DNA from 2 places in the Paenibacillus sp. Cedars genome. Region 2 is predicted to be linked to the other one. Evidence: a T-box and tRNA genes for the amino acid it is inferred to sense, from the RefSeq annotation. Region 2 holds a T-box; the other holds one or more tRNA genes.
The links. The T-box of region 2 lies ahead of B9D94_RS21890 (valine--tRNA ligase). A T-box ahead of a tRNA ligase gene usually reads a tRNA of that ligase, here a tRNA-Val.

Region 1 (9,093 bases), 480 kb from region 2:
ATCAGCTGTGATGGCGTCTTGACTCCTTAATAAATCAAACTTATACTTTATTACCGGCTTACCTTTGTTACTGAGAATGGAAATTATTAACTCTCCGTCTTTTTGTGGAGTATCCTCAAAAGTTAGCAAGAAAGATACTGTCTCTTTTGCTGGAAATTTTTTGGTGAGTATTCCTCGCATCATTTTTTTTATGACAATAGTACTATCATCAGAGTTAAAGTCCACATCCTCACATACTAAAAAAGTCCTGATTTTCATTGTAACTCCCTCAATGAGATTTTAGTTCATTAGAAGTAATGTATCTAAATTCTGGTGTTGCGTCAACTAAATTATACCATGAATTGATCATGAACCAAATAGAGTCTCTATTTTTGTTGTAGTAAAATATATATACCCTATATTACTGTATCGACACAAACAGGTAGGTCTAATACCTGGAACATCGGTATGCGCCCCTTCGGCATAGGCCAGAGGGGGTCCATTTTTTATTTGGAAATTTTCAATTTCAAGGCTTTAAATAAAACATCAATCAGTTCGTTTCGCCCTACTTTGAAAAACTGATCTTCATATACAACGAGCCAGCCGCTTCCCCAACTGCGAACCTCTATGTTCGTTTCAAATGAAAGAAGGTCCAATAGCTGCCCGACATTAAGCAATGGGAAGCATGTATCCCAATCATCTGTTTTTCCACCCTCGTACACTAGATAATAGCTACTGCTCTCTGATCTGACCTCAGTAATTGTATGGACTTCATCAGTCGAAAAATCGTAAAAGCTTTCTCCCGGTTCAGGATCTCCCCATAGTATGGAATCATGAAAATTCTCTAATTCCTTTTCGGTGAGTGTTTTGATATCCTCAACTGTTAACTGGTGTTTAATGAAATTCAAATAAGTAGCCCCCTTTTAAAAGCTTGTTTCCCTTACTTCTTCTACAAGGGTTAAAAGTATCCTGTTGATTACTTCAGAAATTTAATATTGCTCCCTTAAATGTCCCGGTGTTGTTGGGTCTCCATATACCGAAACATCAAGCCCTAAATATTTGCGCATTAAGATAGACGCTTCAGCTGAGATGTATTCCCAGCGAAGCTCCAATGATGACTCGTAGCCTCTGCATTTAAACTTCGCCATAATACCAAGCGGTGTTCGCTTCTCTTCGTATAACTTCATGCCTTTTAACCAAAAGTGTTTTTTTACATCTCTCATATCCGCCCATGCATTCTCCGTCGCCAGCTTGATGATGTCCACATAAGGCCCCGGCGTCTTCAACTGCTTCTCTATGTATCTGCAGTCCCGCTCGAATGCTGCAATGACAAGAGTTATGATTATATAACGTTTGACATAGTGACGATCCTTGCTTGTAATGGCCTCTGCTATTTTCATTTCACCCTCACCCGTCCTCTAAAAATGCGAACATATATTCTATGATAGCTTTTCGTGAAAATGAAAACAAGTCTTGATAAGAACGCTTGTTCGTAGTAATATTATTCCAAAACCAGTGTGGATTGTACATAGGAAAAAGTAATGGGAGAGTTATTAATGTTAAATTTTAACAATTGAGAGATGGGAGATAAAGAGGTATAATTTACCTATATTCCGAACAATTTGTTCGGACACATCCGGAGGGAGGCGGAAAACTAATCCGCAGCTTGCTCTGTAAACTCGTAGATATCAGTGATTTCACAGTTGAAAATTAACATTGCCACGTATATATCCTCAGGCAACATTGTTCTTTCATTACTGCAAAAATAGGAAATCATACGAGGAGAACGGCCTGATATAGAAGCATAGTGTTCATGAGTCCAACCACGTTGGAATATCAGATCGCCAAGCAAGCACCTCCCACGGGAGATGTTATTCAAACTTCATACATACTCCTTTCTCAAAAAAACGAGGTGATCCAAAGGTAAATTATAACATGGTAAAACTCAGGTGCAAACCAGATAAACAGTTGAGGGGGTTGTCAATCAATGTTGGAGGAATGGCTGTCGATTGCTGAAGAGAGAAAATTGAATGAAGCAGTGGAATCGTGTGAGAGTCATACGGATGATTTATATCAAGAACTAGTCGAACATCTTGAGGAAATAAAAGAAATAAAGCCTGAATTATCAGAGGTGGCTAATAGTATAGAAAACTTATTCATTTTAAAAACCCGTAGAGACGTTAACTACATTTTTCCAACAGCTATTCAGGCGGGGATTCAGATTGGCAAATGCATAAAGTAAGAAAATCAGTCCAGGTATTAATTTCTGGGCTGTTTTTTTTGAGAAGACACAATTGATTGGACCCCAGCGGGACCCCAATTACTAAAAAAGCCTCTTTCGAAAAGAAAAGGGAAAACCCCTGACGCCAACGGCATCAAGGGTTTTCAGTTATGATCTGTAGTGGGCTCGAACCACTGACCCCTACCCTGTCAAGATAGTGCTCTCCCAGCTGAGCTAACAGATCATGAAATATTTAAAAAGGTAATTCATATATTACCAGCAGACATTATGGCTGTCAATGGTTTTCTCGTTATAAAAAATCATGTTCCGGTTCACACTACATAGAGCATGATTTTTCCATTAGAGGAGCGTGAATGGCATGAGAGGTGGGAAATCCCATCGTTTCAAACAAGCAGGGCTGCTTCTTTCATTCATCGTAATATCTACTCTCGGGAGCGGGTGCAGTATCCCGGAGAGAACGTCGGTGCAGCTTGAGCCGCTGCATGCTCCGGCAGCACCTGTGCTGCTTGATGTTTACAGCCGTTCTGTCGAGCAGGATGTATACTCCAAACCGGGAAGTGGGTCACTGGAGCCGGTATCCCCGATGGATTCGGAGGATACGTTACACGATCTGAATCCGTAACAAGCTGTAAGGACGATCCGAGCTAGATCGAATTCCGCAAACGGTCCGTACTCTTGCTCGATCAACGAGCAGAGCAAACCGCCGGCTGGCAGGCTGGCGGTTTGTCGTATAACGGCCGATGCTATTCCTCATCCCATTTGCGGGAATACCCTTTTTTAATCGCCCAAAAGACGGGGTAGATGATCAGGACGGCTATGATAATCGCCCAAAATATCGTAGCTCCCATGCCCATAGAGGCAACGCTCCTTTCAAGAAGACAGTAGCTTCTACTATACAGGAAAACGAATATTTTGTATAATATCTCGACCTGCAGAAATCACAAGAAATTGATTCTACATAAAAGAGGTGTTGAAATGGCAGCAGAAATCATAAATGTATCAACCGAAGAGCAATTGCAGCAGGCGCTGGATATTCGCAAGGACGTGTTCGTGCTGGAGCAGAAGGTGCCCATTGACTTGGAGATCGATGACTACGACAACCTGGAATCGGATGCGCATCATGTGCTGATCAAGTCCGAAGGGCAGTTTGCGGCAACGGGCCGCATCACGTATTACAATAAAGATTCCGCCAAAATGCAGCGCATTGCGGTTCGCAAGCCTTTTCGTTCCAAAGGGATTGGCCGGGTGCTGATGATGGCGCTGGAAACGCAGGCGCGTGAATTGAAGCTGCAGTATTCCATCCTGGATGCTCAAGTGCAGGCAGAGCCATTTTACCGCAAGCTGGGTTATGAGACGATATCGGACGAGCCGTTTGATGATGCCGGCATTCCCCATGTCCGTATGAAAAAGGAACTGTAGACGGTTTCGGTTTAATTATACGAAAATGCCGAACATCTAAATTGGTTATATAGAAAAAAAGACCCCGAGTTGAACTCGAGGTCTTTTTTTTGTTGATTAAAACGTCGGCATATTGTCCAGGTTGTTGCTGGGATCACCATCCGCATTGGAACGAAGGTGTTCGTCGCCGTCACGTCCACGGAAGACGTTCAGGTTCTTGATCTCTTTATTTTTGACCATGTGTTGAGCTGTTTTGTAGTCAACGACAGTTCCGTTATCCAGCTTAAGTTCGATGATGTCGCCGTCGCCATTTTTGCGTACGCCTACGACTTCTTGTTGTCCATTGTCCATATCATATCGCCTCCCGAGTTTAGTATTCCCGGGAAGCCTTACAATCTATGCATGAGATATTGATCTACAATTCGTATACCCGCTGCTGCTCTACAAATTCCATGGTGCCGGTCTTGCCAATGAACGCTTCAACGTCATCGCTGTAATGCATGAGATAGGTACGCTCCTGAATCTCTTCAGGAAGACTTAGCAGTTCGTCAAGCGTAGTATGAACCTCGCCCGGACCCTGCAGCTGGCATTCATGCAGAATAAATTCACAATCCCGCTCGTTCACCAGCTTGTGGAGCAATGCAGGATCAAACACCATATCCGCGCTGTAAAAAATCCGGTCATTCAAATAGAGGGAATAACTATTCTTCCCTGGAATATGCTGCGTATGAATCAGCTCTACCGAGATTCCCGAAGAGATATCGGCTTTCACCCCAGGTTTCAGGGGACGAACGTCAAATACATCCTCCAGGGAGGAGATATGTCCTTGCTGGTATAATCCGCCCTTTAGAGAATGCTCCCATATCGGTTCGACCAGCGCTTCAGCAATGTAGAGCGGAATTTTGCGATTGTACTTCATTTTCATAATAAAAGCGAGCTCCTCCATACCGCCAACATGGTCAGCATGGATATGCGTGATGAGCAGAGCATCCAAATCATCGAACGTCAGATCTAATTGATGGAGTGCCATAGGAGCCGTAATACCGCAATCAATGAGCAGCGTGAAATCCCCGTCGTGGAACAGTGCATTGTTGTTGTAGTAGTTCTTGGCAAACGCACTGCCGGTGCCAAGCATTTGCAATTTCAGTGTCAATGGATGAAACCTCCTGATGAAATGATGTTAGTCCAGTAAGCTAATGTATATTTTAACGAATTATATGTAGATTTACACCGAGTTTATGATAGAAACACACCGATGTTGCAGTGAAAATCAGGATAGGCACAGGCCGAAAGGCATGAGGAAAAAATTTTACCACAAAGTGCAAAATTGTCCGCAACTTGTTTTTTGACATGTAGTATACACATATAACAACATGATGAGCCAATGGAGGGAAATGATAAAATGAAGTGGAAAAAAGTAATGGCATGTATGCTCGTGCTTTCTTTAATGGGTAGCAGCACCCTTTTATTTGCAGATTCCGTCAATGAACGGGTTCGTGTATGGATGAACGGACGTGAATTAAAAGATGGCGGGTATTTAATTGATGGCAAAACCTATGTGCCGGTGAGGGAATTTGACGGTGCGGTGGATTGGAATTCTTCCAATGGACAAGTTCAAGTCATCAAGCCGAATGTGCATATTTTTCTGTTTAAAGGAGATACTGTATTCGGCAACGTGAACAAAGGCAAGTTGAAGTTCAATGTATTCAGTCAGGTAGACAGCTTGAACAATGACATCCATGCAGTGAAAGTCGCCATCGAGGATCCTTCGGGTAATATAAAAGATATCCAGTCCCAGGAAGTGAAGGACCGCAAGGATAACTTCTGGTTCAGAACCTATGATTTTACGTACGATTTTAAAACAACCGGCAAGTATTCCGTTGGCTTCTATGTAAAGGTCAAATCGGATACCGGATTTGTGAAAGTTGCGGAGAAAGTGATCACTGCACTTAACTAATGAGAGCGTCCCTTGGGGAAATTGACCTGAAGAAGCTATCCGTGATACGATACGAAAGTATGATAATTTAACCGAAGTGAGGTTTTTTCAATGAGTGAACACAAACATGAACACGGAGATGCTTGCGGTCATGACCACGACCATGAGCATGAAGAGTTTGTGCTGACATTGACGGATGAAGAAGGAAAAGAAGTAGAGATGGTTCTTGTTGAGACATTTGATGTCGGCGAGAAGCTTTACGCGCTTTTGCTTGAACGCGAAAATCCGGAAGCGGACGGCGTCATTCTACGTATGGAAGAAGAGAACGAGGAAATGGTTCTTTACAATATTGAGGACGAAGAGGAATGGAATGAAGTAGAGGCGGTTTATAACGAACTGGTCGCTGCTGCAAACCAGGAATAGTACGCCTTAACTGAAAATCCCGGTGCGAACCTCTCGCATCGGGATTTTTTGTGTGTACAGGTATTTAGAAGATCGGATTGGTTTCCACGATGACCTTCACATTTTGGATGCTGCGGTCCTCAGGACCTTTAACCGGAAGTCCTACATCGACATGATCAATGATGTAATCAATGTTTTCCTGGGAAATAACTTCACCCGGAAGCAGAATCGGAATTCCTGGCGGATAGACATAAATAAATTCAGCAATAATGCGTCCTGCTGATTCCTTGAAAGGAACAACCTCGGTATCCCCGTAGAAAGCATCGCGAGGGATAAGCGACAATTGCGGAATTTCCGGCGTTTTTACAATCAGTTCGTTAATTTCATTCACATGCATGTATACGTCCGAAAGCTCACGGAGCGCCGTCAGCAAAATGTCGATCGTTTCCTGGTTGTCTCCTGGTGTAATGAGGCACAGAATATTGTACATATCACTGAGCTCTACTTCAATATTGTAGTGATCTCGAAGCCAGTTCTCGGTTTCATACCCCGTAATGCCGAGATGGCGGACATGGATCGTCAGCTTGGTTGGATCAAAGGAGTACGTTGCTTCACCGCCTAAAATTTCTTCACCAAAGCTGTACAAGCCTTCGATCTTATTGACCTCATCACGTGCATATTGTGCCAGCTCAATCGTTTTTGCAGCCATCTCACGGCCATGAAGAGCCAGGCTCCGGCGCGAAGTATCCAGCGATGCCAGCAAAATATAGGAAGTTGACGTTGTTGTCAGCATACTGATGATGGTCTGTACGCAGTAAGGGTTAATGTAACCGTTCTTGGTATTCACGTTCAGCACGGAGCTTTGGGTCATCGAACCGCCGAGCTTGTGAACGCTGGTCGCTGCCATGTCCGCGCCTGCTTCCATAGCCGACATCGGAAGCTCCTCATGAAAGTGAATCAATACCCCATGCGCCTCATCCACCAGAACAGGCACGTTATAGCTGTGCGCCAAATCGACGATTTCTTTCAGATCTGCACTTACACCAAAATAGGTCGGGTTGATGACCAATACAGCTTTTACGTCAGGGTGACGTTTTAACGCTTTCCGAACCGAGCTGATGGTGATCCCGTGGTCAATCCCTACATTATGATCCTGGGCAGGCGATACGAATACGGGCTTGGCGCCGGTAAAAATGATGGCGGAAAGCACGGACTTATGAACATTCCGCGGTACGATGATTTTGTCCCCAGGCGAGCAAACCGACATGATCATGGTCATGATCGCTCCGCTTGTCCCTTGTACACTAAAATAGGTATGATCAGCACCAAATGCGTCAGCAGCCAGCTTCTGGGCTTCCTCAATTACGCCTGTAGGCTGATGCAAGTCGTCAAGCGGCGCAATATTGATCAAATCTATAGAAAAGGCATTATCCCCTATAAATTCCCTAAATTCGGCATCGGTGCCGAGGCCCTTCTTATGTCCCGGAATGTGAAATTGCACGGGGTTTTTGGCCGCGTGTTCCTTAAGTGCGGTGAAGAGCGGTGTACGACTGTGGTCCATGGACGTTGTCACAACCTTTCCTTGTCTGTATTTTCATATGATTTGTTGAATACGGTTATTATATAAACAAAATTGAGTATAGCAAAATAGGGGGGGAATGCAAGGAGAATGTACGGCTTTTCTTGCTTTGTACACGAACCCTTCAAACTTTAGACATATTAAGGAGGAAACTTGGATCTTCATCTTTCCTTCATTAAAATATCACCCATAAAAAAAGAGCCGCTCAGGCAGCCCTTTCCCCTTTTTATTGCTTTCTCGCTTAAAATGCCAATTTATAAAGCGGCAGCAGCGTCTCAAACGTCTCCTGCACCTTCTTAACCAGCTCGTCCCCGTCCAGCTTGACGGCTTCCTCGCGCGGAATCTGCAGACCGCATAAGACCTCGGATTTTTTCACCTGCTTCAGCTTATGAATCAGTGAGGCGAACTCCTGCTCATTCATATCCTGATGAGGCGTGCCAGCCGGGTTCATATGATCCGTGGACCAATAGAAGTTTTTAGGGAGTGCCTTCGCTGTTTTCTTCAGTTTGGCTTCCAAATTGCTTGCAAACACGGTTTTGTTGGGGCTCTCGTATATGACCGCGAAGATAATAAACAGATGTGTGCCGAACATGCCCACCTGAAAATGGGGCAGAGCTTTGTAACCCCGCTTGCTGGCAGCCCAAGCGACCCAGGTGTCGATGGGAGGGTTGACGGTGCGTCTTGCATGCTTGGCCACGTGCACAAACATCTCTTCACCGGCCAAAGCGGATACATAAGGCGCTATCTCGGCACCCAGCGTCTCCAGCTTGGGTCTTACCCGTTCAATGAGAACCTCCATACGGGCTTCAAGCCCGGGAACGGAGAATACTTCGAAATCTTTATCTGTGAATCCGGTAACCGTCATGGATGTGATGGCCTCCCTGTTGTTGATTTAGATAGAACCTAAACTCGGCTTTTGAATAACTTATTATACCATAAGGCCAATGGACGTCACGCATCGCCCACGAAAGCTTCACCGGATTTTCATGTGGGTTAAAAATAGTCAATAAACCAAGTTACCGTTACATAAGATGGAGTATAAGATATAGATAAGACAACGTCAAAAGCAGCCATTGGGGAATCTTCACCGTCGTCTAGTGATCGGTAGTAAACCGGAGGAGGGAGTGCCGTGAATAAGAGCGAGGAAGTGGAGTATTGCAACCTGGAGCTCCGGTTTGATCGCCGGCATATCCAGGACCTAATCAAGGAATTGATCCAAGAAGGATATTCGCTTTATTGGAGCGAGAATGATACGCAGTTTGTCATTTCAATCCGGACAGGGCGCAAGCTGGTAAAGCTGCGGTTTCAACGCACGGGCAGCGGATTTAAGCTGGTAGGTGATTATATGATTCGCGATCCCAAGCTGGCTGAATGGATGGAAAAATTAATCGAGAATACCCGTGGCCACGCTGTCGTCAAACGTTTCAAGGACCGGCAAATATTGATTGAGAATATTTTGTTCGGTGAGGTCATAAGGCTCGTGGAAATATCCGGCTACCGCCAGCGGGTTTTATTCCAGAAGGGGACGCCGATGACGGAGCAGGAAATGCTGCGGTT
Region 2 (9,093 bases):
GAGGATCTGGTTCAGCCGATCTTCGTAACCTACGGAAGCGGCATTAAAAACGAAATTTCGTCGATGCCGGGAGTCTATCATTTTTCTCTGGACACCTTGAAAGAGGAAGTGGATGAAATCGCAGGGTTAGGCATACCTGCCGTGCTTCTGTTCGGTATACCTGAAACCAAGGACAGCGTAGGCACATCCGGTTTTGCGGAAGACGGTATTGTTCAAGAGGCTACTCGTCTCATAAAGGCGTGGTACCCGGATCTTTTGGTCATAGCGGACACCTGCTTATGCGAATTTACCGACCACGGCCACTGCGGCATGGTGCATACCTTCGAGCGTGACGGGCACACCTGCGGCGATGTGTTGAATGATGAATCGCTGGAGCTGCTCGTACGAACGGCGGTATCCCAGGCCAAAGCTGGCGCCGACATCATTGCGCCATCCAATATGATGGACGGTTTTGTGCAGGCGATCCGTGCGGGGCTTGATGATGCCGGATTTTATAATGTGCCGATCATGTCCTATTCGGTTAAATACGCCTCGGCCTTTTACGGGCCGTTCCGTGAAGCGGCCGATTCTGCTCCGCAGTTCGGTGACCGGAAGACCTATCAGATGGATCCGGCCAATGTGAGGGAAGCCCTTCGCGAGGCAGAAACGGACGTGCTGGAAGGTGCGGATATGCTGATGGTGAAGCCTGCGATGGCTTATCTGGACGTGGTCAGATTGCTCAGAGACCAGTTCGACCTGCCGATTGTAGCCTACAACGTTAGCGGCGAGTATTCCATGATCAAGGCGGCTGCCCAGCAGGGATGGATCAGTGAGCAGGCGATTGTGATGGAGCTGCTTACAGGAATGAAGCGCGCCGGTGCGGATATTATCATTACGTATTTTTCGAAGGATGCGGCACGCTGGATGCGCAGCCTGTAACCATTAACGATTAAAGAGTAAGGAGTGCATAATATGAGCCAAGATTTTCGGAAAGAAGATTTGTCGCGTTCTGCTTTTGAGGAAGCCAAGCAATACATTCCCGGTGGCGTGAACAGTCCGGTACGTGCGTTTAAGTCTGTGGGTTTAACACCGATTTATATCGAGCGTGGAGAGGGCAGCCGGGTATATGACATTGACGGTAACAGCTTTATCGATTACGTGGGTTCCTGGGGGCCGCTTATTATGGGTCATGCCCATCCTGAGGTCGTTGATGCCCTGCAGGAGACGGCGGCAAAGGGTACAAGCTTCGGTGCCCCGACACTGTTGGAAACCGAGATGGCTAAACTTGTCTGTGAGCGAGTTCCGTCGATCGAGGTTGTACGGATGGTGAACTCCGGTACGGAAGCGACGATGAGCGCTATCCGTCTGGCGCGTGGTTACACTGGACGCAGCAAAATCATCAAATTCGAGGGCTCCTATCACGGTCACGCCGATAGCCTCCTCATCAAAGCCGGATCTGGAATTGCAACCCTCGGCCTGCCTGATAGTCCAGGCGTACCGGAAAGCGTGGCTGTTAACACGATTGCGGTTCCGTATAACGACCTTGAATCAGTCCAGCTTGCTTTTGAACGGTTTGGCGAAGAGATCGCAGCTGTAATCGTTGAGCCGGTAGCAGGCAATATGGGCGTAGTTCCTCCTCTTCCAGGATTTCTGGAAGGCTTGCGCAAGGTGACCTCCGATTACGGCAGTGTGCTTATTTTTGATGAGGTGATGACGGGATTCCGGGTCGATTTGAATTGTGCTCAGGGACGGTATGGTGTCACACCGGATTTGACATGCCTGGGCAAAGTGATCGGCGGCGGCTTGCCCGTCGGTGCTTACGGGGGCAAGCGTGAACTGATGGACCAGATTGCTCCGGCAGGACCAATCTATCAGGCGGGAACGCTGAGCGGAAATCCGCTGGCCATGGCTGCCGGTTACACTACCTTGAAGCTGTTGACGCCGGCAGTCTATGAGCAGCTGGAGGAACGGGGCGCCCGGCTTCAGGCCGGACTCGAGTCCAATGCAAAGGAGTTCGGTATCCCGTTGTCCGTTAATCGGATAGGCTCCATGGTATGTCCTTTCTTTACGAATACGCCAGTGGTGAATTTCGATACGGCCAAGACGAGTGATTTGGATATGTTCCGCCGATATTTTGCGGCCATGGTTCAAGAGGGAGTCAGCGTTCCTCCTTCCCAGTTCGAGGGCATGTTCATTTCGGCAGCCCATACGGTGGAGGATATCGATGCCACCATTGAAGCGAACCGCAGCGCCTTCAAGAGCCTATGAGTTACAAGGGGAACTGGAGTAAAAGGGGCGAATGGCTGGAGCTGACACCTGGCAAGGTGCTGTTGAGCCAGCCGGATCGGGAACAGGCCGCTGCCAAGTGGCTTCTCGAGACGTTCGGAATGCCCGAGAAGCTGTATCGCAAGCTGCGCCATGAGCAAGGGATACAATGGAGAGGGGACCGGCTTCGGCTGGTCCTTTTTCCTTATCGCGATTACGGCATCAAACCGAGATGGCAGGAACTGCACGTATTGCATGAGGATGAGTTCTGTCTCGTCGTGAACAAACCGGCCGGTATGGCCGTCCACCCCGATCAGGAGAGCGAGGAAACAACGCTGAATCATGTTGTAGCCGCTTATTACGAAGCAGAGGGGATTCATACGGCGGTCCGGCATATTCATCGTCTGGATAAGGATACAACCGGTCCTGTGCTGTATGCCAAGAATGAATACGCGCAGCTGAAGCTTGATGAAGCGATGCGAGAGAAGAAAATTGTGCGGATTTATGCTGCTATCGTACAGGGCAGGGTAGGACAGGAGCTTAAAGTGATCGACCTGCCGATCGGCAAGGACCGTTATCACTCAAGCCGCCGTAGAGTGTCATTAACCGGCCAGGCTGCCATAACGCATATTCTCTCCTCTGAAGTATACCCGAGGGCCAGCTTGTTGAATATCAGTCTTGAAACCGGTCGTACGCATCAAATCCGGGTTCACCTTAGTCATATGGGACATCCGCTCCTGGGAGATTCCTTGTATGGGGGACCGGCGCTGTTTTCGCGCCAGGCGCTGCATGGTGAACGCTTGCTGTTTCATCATCCTCTAACAGGTGAGAGGCTCGAGGTACAGGCCCCATGGCCTCAGGACATGATGGAATTAAGAGAGTTAATCATAGAGGGATCCTGACGGTAGAGGATTTTGCAAAATCCTGAATAAATCTGTAACTTTCACGCAACAATTCGCAAAAAAGTCATGCTCTCCTGTTTTCGGCATATAGATAAATTGAGTGGCGAAACTTAGGCTCATGCCGTGATAACAGATCACGGATAGTATATGCCAAAAAGGAGGACATTCCCGTGTTTGACCAGTCCTACGGATTGCGGTTTGATATTTACGAGCGTATTAATTTAACGGAAGATTTGCCGGGAATCGAAGAATTGGAAGAGGCGGAGTTGATCCCGCACATTCAGGTGATCAGCCAGCAGGATCAGGCCACACTTCGGGGGCATCTGCTTCTCGCAGGCCTGTATAAAGGTGACACTGAAGCAGGAGAAACCGAGCCGCTCGAGCACTGGATTCCGGTCGAGATCACGGTTCCGCTGAACCGGGTATCTTCTTTGGATGACATCGCAGTTGAGATTGAGAATTTTGATGTAGATTTGCTATCCAAGCGCAGCTTGAATATTACAGGGGTTCTTTCTCTCAAAGGAATTCAGGCGGCGGCACCGGGTTCCCGGGATCAGGTATGGGCCAATGAGGAATTCACAGTGGTACATGCTCCTGAAACGCCTAATTTCTATTCGAACGGCGAGCAGCAGTTTGCTGCCAATCCGTATGAGCAGCTGCAAGGCGGAGGAGCTGGTGAAGATACAAATTCGGCTTCACCTCCCTATTTTAACGAAACTCAGCCAAGGGCCAACGTGTCGGGGACGGATGCGCGCACACAGCAGTATTTAGCATCCTGGGCGGAGTATGAGAATCAAATTCAGGATGCGGAAGAGCCAGCTGGCGCTGAAGGCTTCTCCAGTGATCAGGAAGCCCGGGACACCGTCGAATATGCCTTACATAATGAGACGGAAACGATCCCTCAGGCAGCTGAGCCTGAGCCGTCTATTCCAAGTGTATGGCAATTCGAGCGGGTAACGCCTCAGCCGGAGACGGTTCAGGAAGAACCGGCAGCAGATTTCCCAGGCGTTGTTGAACGCAAAGGCGAAGAGGTCGAAGCCGTACCGGTGCTGGAATCATCGGAAACGGAAGAAGCTCAGCCTGTTTTTGCCGAGGGGGCAGAGGCTTCAGAGGATATAGCCGAGGAAATCTCCGCTAAACCCGAGGAGGTCACGACGAAGCCGGAGCTGAAAGTTGCCTTCAGTACAAAGAACAGCACCACAAGTACTTCGGGCGTAGGTTTCTCTTCATTGCTTCAATCGAGCAGAACGGTGCAGGATCAGGACCAAGCCGCTCGGGACGAGGAAGAAGAAGCCGAAGAGCTGGTGGAGTCCGCTGCGTCCGAGGATGTGGAGTGGAAAAGTCTCTTCCTTGGCAACCGACATGAGGAAACTCCATTCCGCAAGGTACGGATGTGCATTGTTCAGCGTGAGGAGACACTCGATCTGATTGCGGAGCGCTATCAACTGACGCCGCGGGAACTTTTGTTATACAACCGCATGTCTGAACAGAATGTCGAAGAAGGCCAGGTCTTATACATTCCCCAGTAATCGAGGGGGTTCATCGTGCAAGAAGAAAGCGGGTCAAGGTGGGAAATCCTTGGTCTGCTTTTTTGTTTTACAGAAACAGGATGGAAGCAAATGAGGGAGCTAACACGGAAGTATTTTCAGTAAGTCATAATATTTGGATTGGACAGGTATGATGTTTAAATTCTTCGGAAACACTCGAAATATTGACTATATGCAACAACCACGGTATATTTGAATAGTATATGTACAGGTATTCCAAAAGCTAGAACAACGTTGAACGGGAAGAGTAGGAAGGTATGGCCTTCAGAGAGCGGAATTGCTACCCAGCGCTGTGAGATTCCGCAGGAACCAGCTTGCCGAAGTCGCCCCGGAGTTGCGGACTTGAGTTAGAGTAGGGATCGTTTACTACCCTGGTTAGGGTTCGCCGGCCGCAGCCGTTATCTGCGTAAAGTGTCGTGCTTGACGCTCCTTCATGTTCTTCACGGGAGGACAACGGTTGATAAACAATCGTAAGCACGAAACAAAGGTGGTACCGCGAGAGAACAGTCTTTCGTCCTTTGAGGACGAGGGGCTTTTTTTGTTTCATGCCAAAAATGCTATCATGGGCCGCTTCTCAAGGCTAAAACATTTCTGGTTGGCAAAACTGATTAACAGTGACGGAGGTACGAAAATATGGATCAAAAACAAAACCAATCCCAGTTAGAAATGCCAACGACGTATGATCCGAAGGCAGCCGAGCAAAAATGGTATCCGTACTGGAAGGAAGGCGGCTTCTTTGAAGCTGGCAAACGTCCGGACGCGGAGCCTTACACGATTGTGATTCCTCCTCCTAACGTTACGGGAATGCTTCATATCGGCCATGCTCTTGACTTCACGCTGCAGGATATTCTCATTCGCGTGAAGCGGATGCAGGGATATGATGCGCTCTGGCTGCCTGGTTCTGACCATGCGGGCATTGCAACTCAAACGAAGGTGGAGCAGAAGCTTCGCGAGGAAGGTGTTACCCGTTACGATCTGGGACGTGAGAAGTTCCTGGAGAAGGTATGGGAATGGAAGGATCTGTACGCGAATACGATCCGGGATCAATGGTCAAAGATCGGCCTGTCGCTGGATTATTCCAGAGAGCGTTTCACGCTGGACGAAGGTTTGTCGGAAGCGGTTCGCGAGGTGTTTGTTAAGCTCTATGACAAAGGCCTTATCTACCGCGGCAAACGTATCATTAACTGGGATCCGGCCGCGCGTACGGCATTGTCCGATATTGAGGTGGAGTACAAAGAGGTCAATGGACATTTGTACCATTTGCAATATCCGCTAAAAGACGGCAGCGGCTTCATTACCGTAGCTACGACTCGTCCAGAGACGATGCTCGGTGATACAGCGGTAGCTGTTCATCCGAAAGACGAGCGGTATAAAGACATGATTGGCAAAACGCTGGTACTGCCGATTGTCGGCCGGGAAATCCCGGTTATTGCCGATGAGTATGTGGAGAAGGATTTTGGCAGCGGAGCCGTTAAAATTACGCCTTCGCATGATCCGAACGATTTTGAGATGGGACAGCGACATAACCTGCCGCAAATTACGGTGATGGATGAGTCCGGTACGATGAACGAGTTTGCCGGCAAGTACCAAGGTCTTGACCGCAGCGAATGCCGCAAGCAAATCGTGAATGACATGAAGGAATCGGGTGTATTGCTTCGAGTTGAAGATCACGTGCATCAGGTTGGTCACAGTGAAAGAACCGGCGCGGTGGTTGAGCCTTACCTGTCCACGCAATGGTTTGTTAACATGCAGCCGCTGGCACAGGCAGCCGTAGAGGCGCAGAAATCCGGCAAGGGCGTTAACTTTGTGCCTGACCGGTTTGAGCGAACCTACCTGCACTGGATGGAGAATGTACGCGACTGGTGTATCTCTCGTCAATTATGGTGGGGCCACCGGATCCCGGCATGGTATTCCGAGTCCACCGGTGAAGTGGTTGTTGCCATGAATGAAGAGGAAGCGCGTGCGAAGCTTGGCAAGGATGATCTGAGACAGGATGAGGATGTGCTGGATACCTGGTTCAGCTCGGCGCTCTGGCCGTTCTCGACCATGGGCTGGCCGGATCTGGACAGCGAGGATTTCAAACGTTATTATCCGACCAACGTTCTCGTAACAGGTTACGACATTATTCCGTTCTGGGTATCACGGATGATCTTCCAGGGGCTCGAATTTACGGATCAAATGCCGTTCAAGGATACCCTGATTCATGGCCTGGTTCGGGATAGCGAAGGCCGCAAGATGTCCAAGTCGCTTGGCAACGGCATCGACCCGCTTGAAGTTATCGAGCAGTACGGCGCAGACGCCATGCGTTATATGATCTCAACGGGCAGCACGCCGGGTCAGGATCTTCGTTTCCGCTGGGAACGCGTGGAGCAGGCTCGTAACTTTGCGAACAAAATATGGAATGCATCGCGTTTTGCGCTCATGAATTTGGAAGGCTTCACCGCCGCAGATATCGACATTTCCGGTGAGCTGGGAACGGCGGATCGGTGGATTTTGCACCGCCTGAACGAAACTTCCCGCGACATTACGCGTCTAATTGATGCCTACGAATTTGGCGAAACCGGTCGACTGCTCTACAATTTCATCTGGGATGACCTCTGCGACTGGTATATTGAGTTTGCGAAGCTGTCCCTGTACGGGGAAGATCAAGCGGCCAAGAAAAAGACGCAATCGGTGCTTGCTTATGTTCTGGACCGCACGATGCGTCTAATCCATCCGTTCATGCCGTTCATCTCCGAGGAGATCTGGCAGCATCTGCCGCATGAGGGAGAGACGGTTATGCTGGCTTCATGGCCGACCTATGATCCGGCATTCGAGAACACGGAAGCCGTTACCGAAATGAACCTGCTCATGGATGTTATCCGCGCTGTACGTAACATCCGGGCGGAAGTGAACGTACCGATGAGCAAAAAAGTTGAATTGCAACTAAAACCGGTGAGCGGGCAGATCGCCAGCATCATCGATCGCAATGCGGATTATATCCGCCGCTTCTGCAACACGTCGGAGTATCAATCCTCACTTGAGCTGACGGCGCCAGATAAAGCCATGACCGCCGTGGTTACAGGGGTTGACATGTATTTGCCACTCTCCGGTTTGATTGATATCGCTCAAGAAATCACGCGTCTGGAGAAAGAAATTCAGCACTTGAACAGTGAAGTCGAGCGTGTGGAGAAGAAGCTGAACAATCCTGGCTTCGTGTCGAAAGCACCCGAGAAGGTGATTGAAGAAGAACGCGCGAAGCTTGCGGATTACTCAGACAAACGCAGTAAAGTTATTGCACGCATCGAAGAATTGAGAGGCTGAAGCAAGATGAATCTGGACCAGAAGGTGAGAGCGATGGGTGATCAATCGGCAGCTGCAGTGGCAGCTCCGTTCCAAACCTATGAGGAAGCGGTGGCTTGGATTAATGGGCTGATTCCGTTTGGAATCCGCCCTGGCATGGATAGAATTCTGCGATTGATGGAGCTGCTTGGCCATCCGGAGCGTCGTTTAAAATTTATTCACGTGGCTGGAACAAACGGTAAAGGCTCGACGTGCGCTTTTTTAACAAAAGTGCTGCTTCAAGGGGGATTCACGGTAGGTACCTATACCTCTCCCTATATTACGAAGTTTACCAATCGGTTTCAGTTTAACGGCGAGGACATACCGGAACAGACGCTGCTTGAGCTCGCTAATCGACTGCAGCCGCTTGTGGCTGAAGTAACAGAGACGGGGCTGGGGTCGCCTACGATGTTTGAGGTGTCCACGGCACTAGCGATACTGTATTATGGCGAGGTTGTTTATCCGGACGTCGTGGTATGGGAGACGGGGCTTGGCGGTCGGCTTGATGTGACCAATATTGTTCACCCTATCATCTCGGTGATCACGAACATCGGAATGGATCATACCGACGTATTGGGCGATACCATTCAGGAGATCACCAGGGAGAAGGCGGGCATTATCAAGCCTGGAGTCCCTGTGGTGAGTACGGTAACTCAGCCGGAAGCCGTCGAAATTTTGAAGGAAACGGCGGAGAAAAACCGCACAAGCCTGTATCTCGTCAACGATCAATTCTCTTATGCACGATTGCATGGGGATGAGGAAAGTCAGGTCTTCCATTTCCACGGACCGTTTCGGGATATGGATCTTGCCATCTCGATGCTGGGTGAGCACCAATGTGCCAATGCCGCGCTTGCCATGATGACACTGGAAGTGCTTCGTCAGTATATGGCCTTTATCGTGGATGAGGAAGAATTGCGTACCGGGTTTAAAGAGACTTTCTGGGCGGGAAGACTGGAACAGGTGTTGTCTTCTCCAAGAATTGTTCTCGATGGCGCGCATAACCCCGAAGGGGCTGAATCCTTGGCTAAAAGCCTGCCGCAGATCTATAAGTACCGGAAACTGAACTTAATGATGGGAAT

Region 1: it has a tRNA-Val gene. The T-box ahead of B9D94_RS21890 (valine--tRNA ligase) is inferred to sense a tRNA for this amino acid. The anticodon was not compared.

The regions. Positions count from the first base shown of each region.
Region 1 covers NZ_CP020866.1:3,876,907-3,885,999, reverse strand. Annotated here, with positions in the region: gene B9D94_RS19550 (DUF6941 family protein) at 1-258, opposite strand, end outside; gene B9D94_RS19545 (hypothetical protein) at 486-887, opposite strand; gene B9D94_RS19540 (YhjD family protein) at 969-1,379, opposite strand; gene B9D94_RS19535 (hypothetical protein) at 1,967-2,221, shown strand; tRNA gene B9D94_RS19530 (tRNA-Val) at 2,372-2,444, opposite strand; gene B9D94_RS19525 (hypothetical protein) at 2,580-2,843, shown strand; gene B9D94_RS19520 (GNAT family N-acetyltransferase) at 3,197-3,640, shown strand; gene B9D94_RS19515 (DUF3892 domain-containing protein) at 3,737-3,970, opposite strand; gene B9D94_RS19510 (MBL fold metallo-hydrolase) at 4,035-4,772, opposite strand; gene B9D94_RS19505 (stalk domain-containing protein) at 5,022-5,576, shown strand; gene B9D94_RS19500 (DUF1292 domain-containing protein) at 5,667-5,978, shown strand; gene B9D94_RS19495 (aminotransferase class I/II-fold pyridoxal phosphate-dependent enzyme) at 6,043-7,518, opposite strand; gene B9D94_RS19490 (DUF1054 domain-containing protein) at 7,778-8,401, opposite strand; gene B9D94_RS19485 (hypothetical protein) at 8,666-9,093, shown strand, end outside.
Region 2 covers NZ_CP020866.1:4,360,436-4,369,528, reverse strand. Annotated here, with positions in the region: gene hemB (porphobilinogen synthase) at 1-918, shown strand, start outside; gene hemL (glutamate-1-semialdehyde 2,1-aminomutase) at 952-2,247, shown strand; gene B9D94_RS21900 (RluA family pseudouridine synthase) at 2,244-3,146, shown strand; gene B9D94_RS21895 (LysM peptidoglycan-binding domain-containing protein) at 3,317-4,675, shown strand; T-box leader at 4,919-5,215, shown strand; gene B9D94_RS21890 (valine--tRNA ligase) at 5,327-7,996, shown strand; gene B9D94_RS21885 (bifunctional folylpolyglutamate synthase/dihydrofolate synthase) at 8,003-9,093, shown strand, end outside.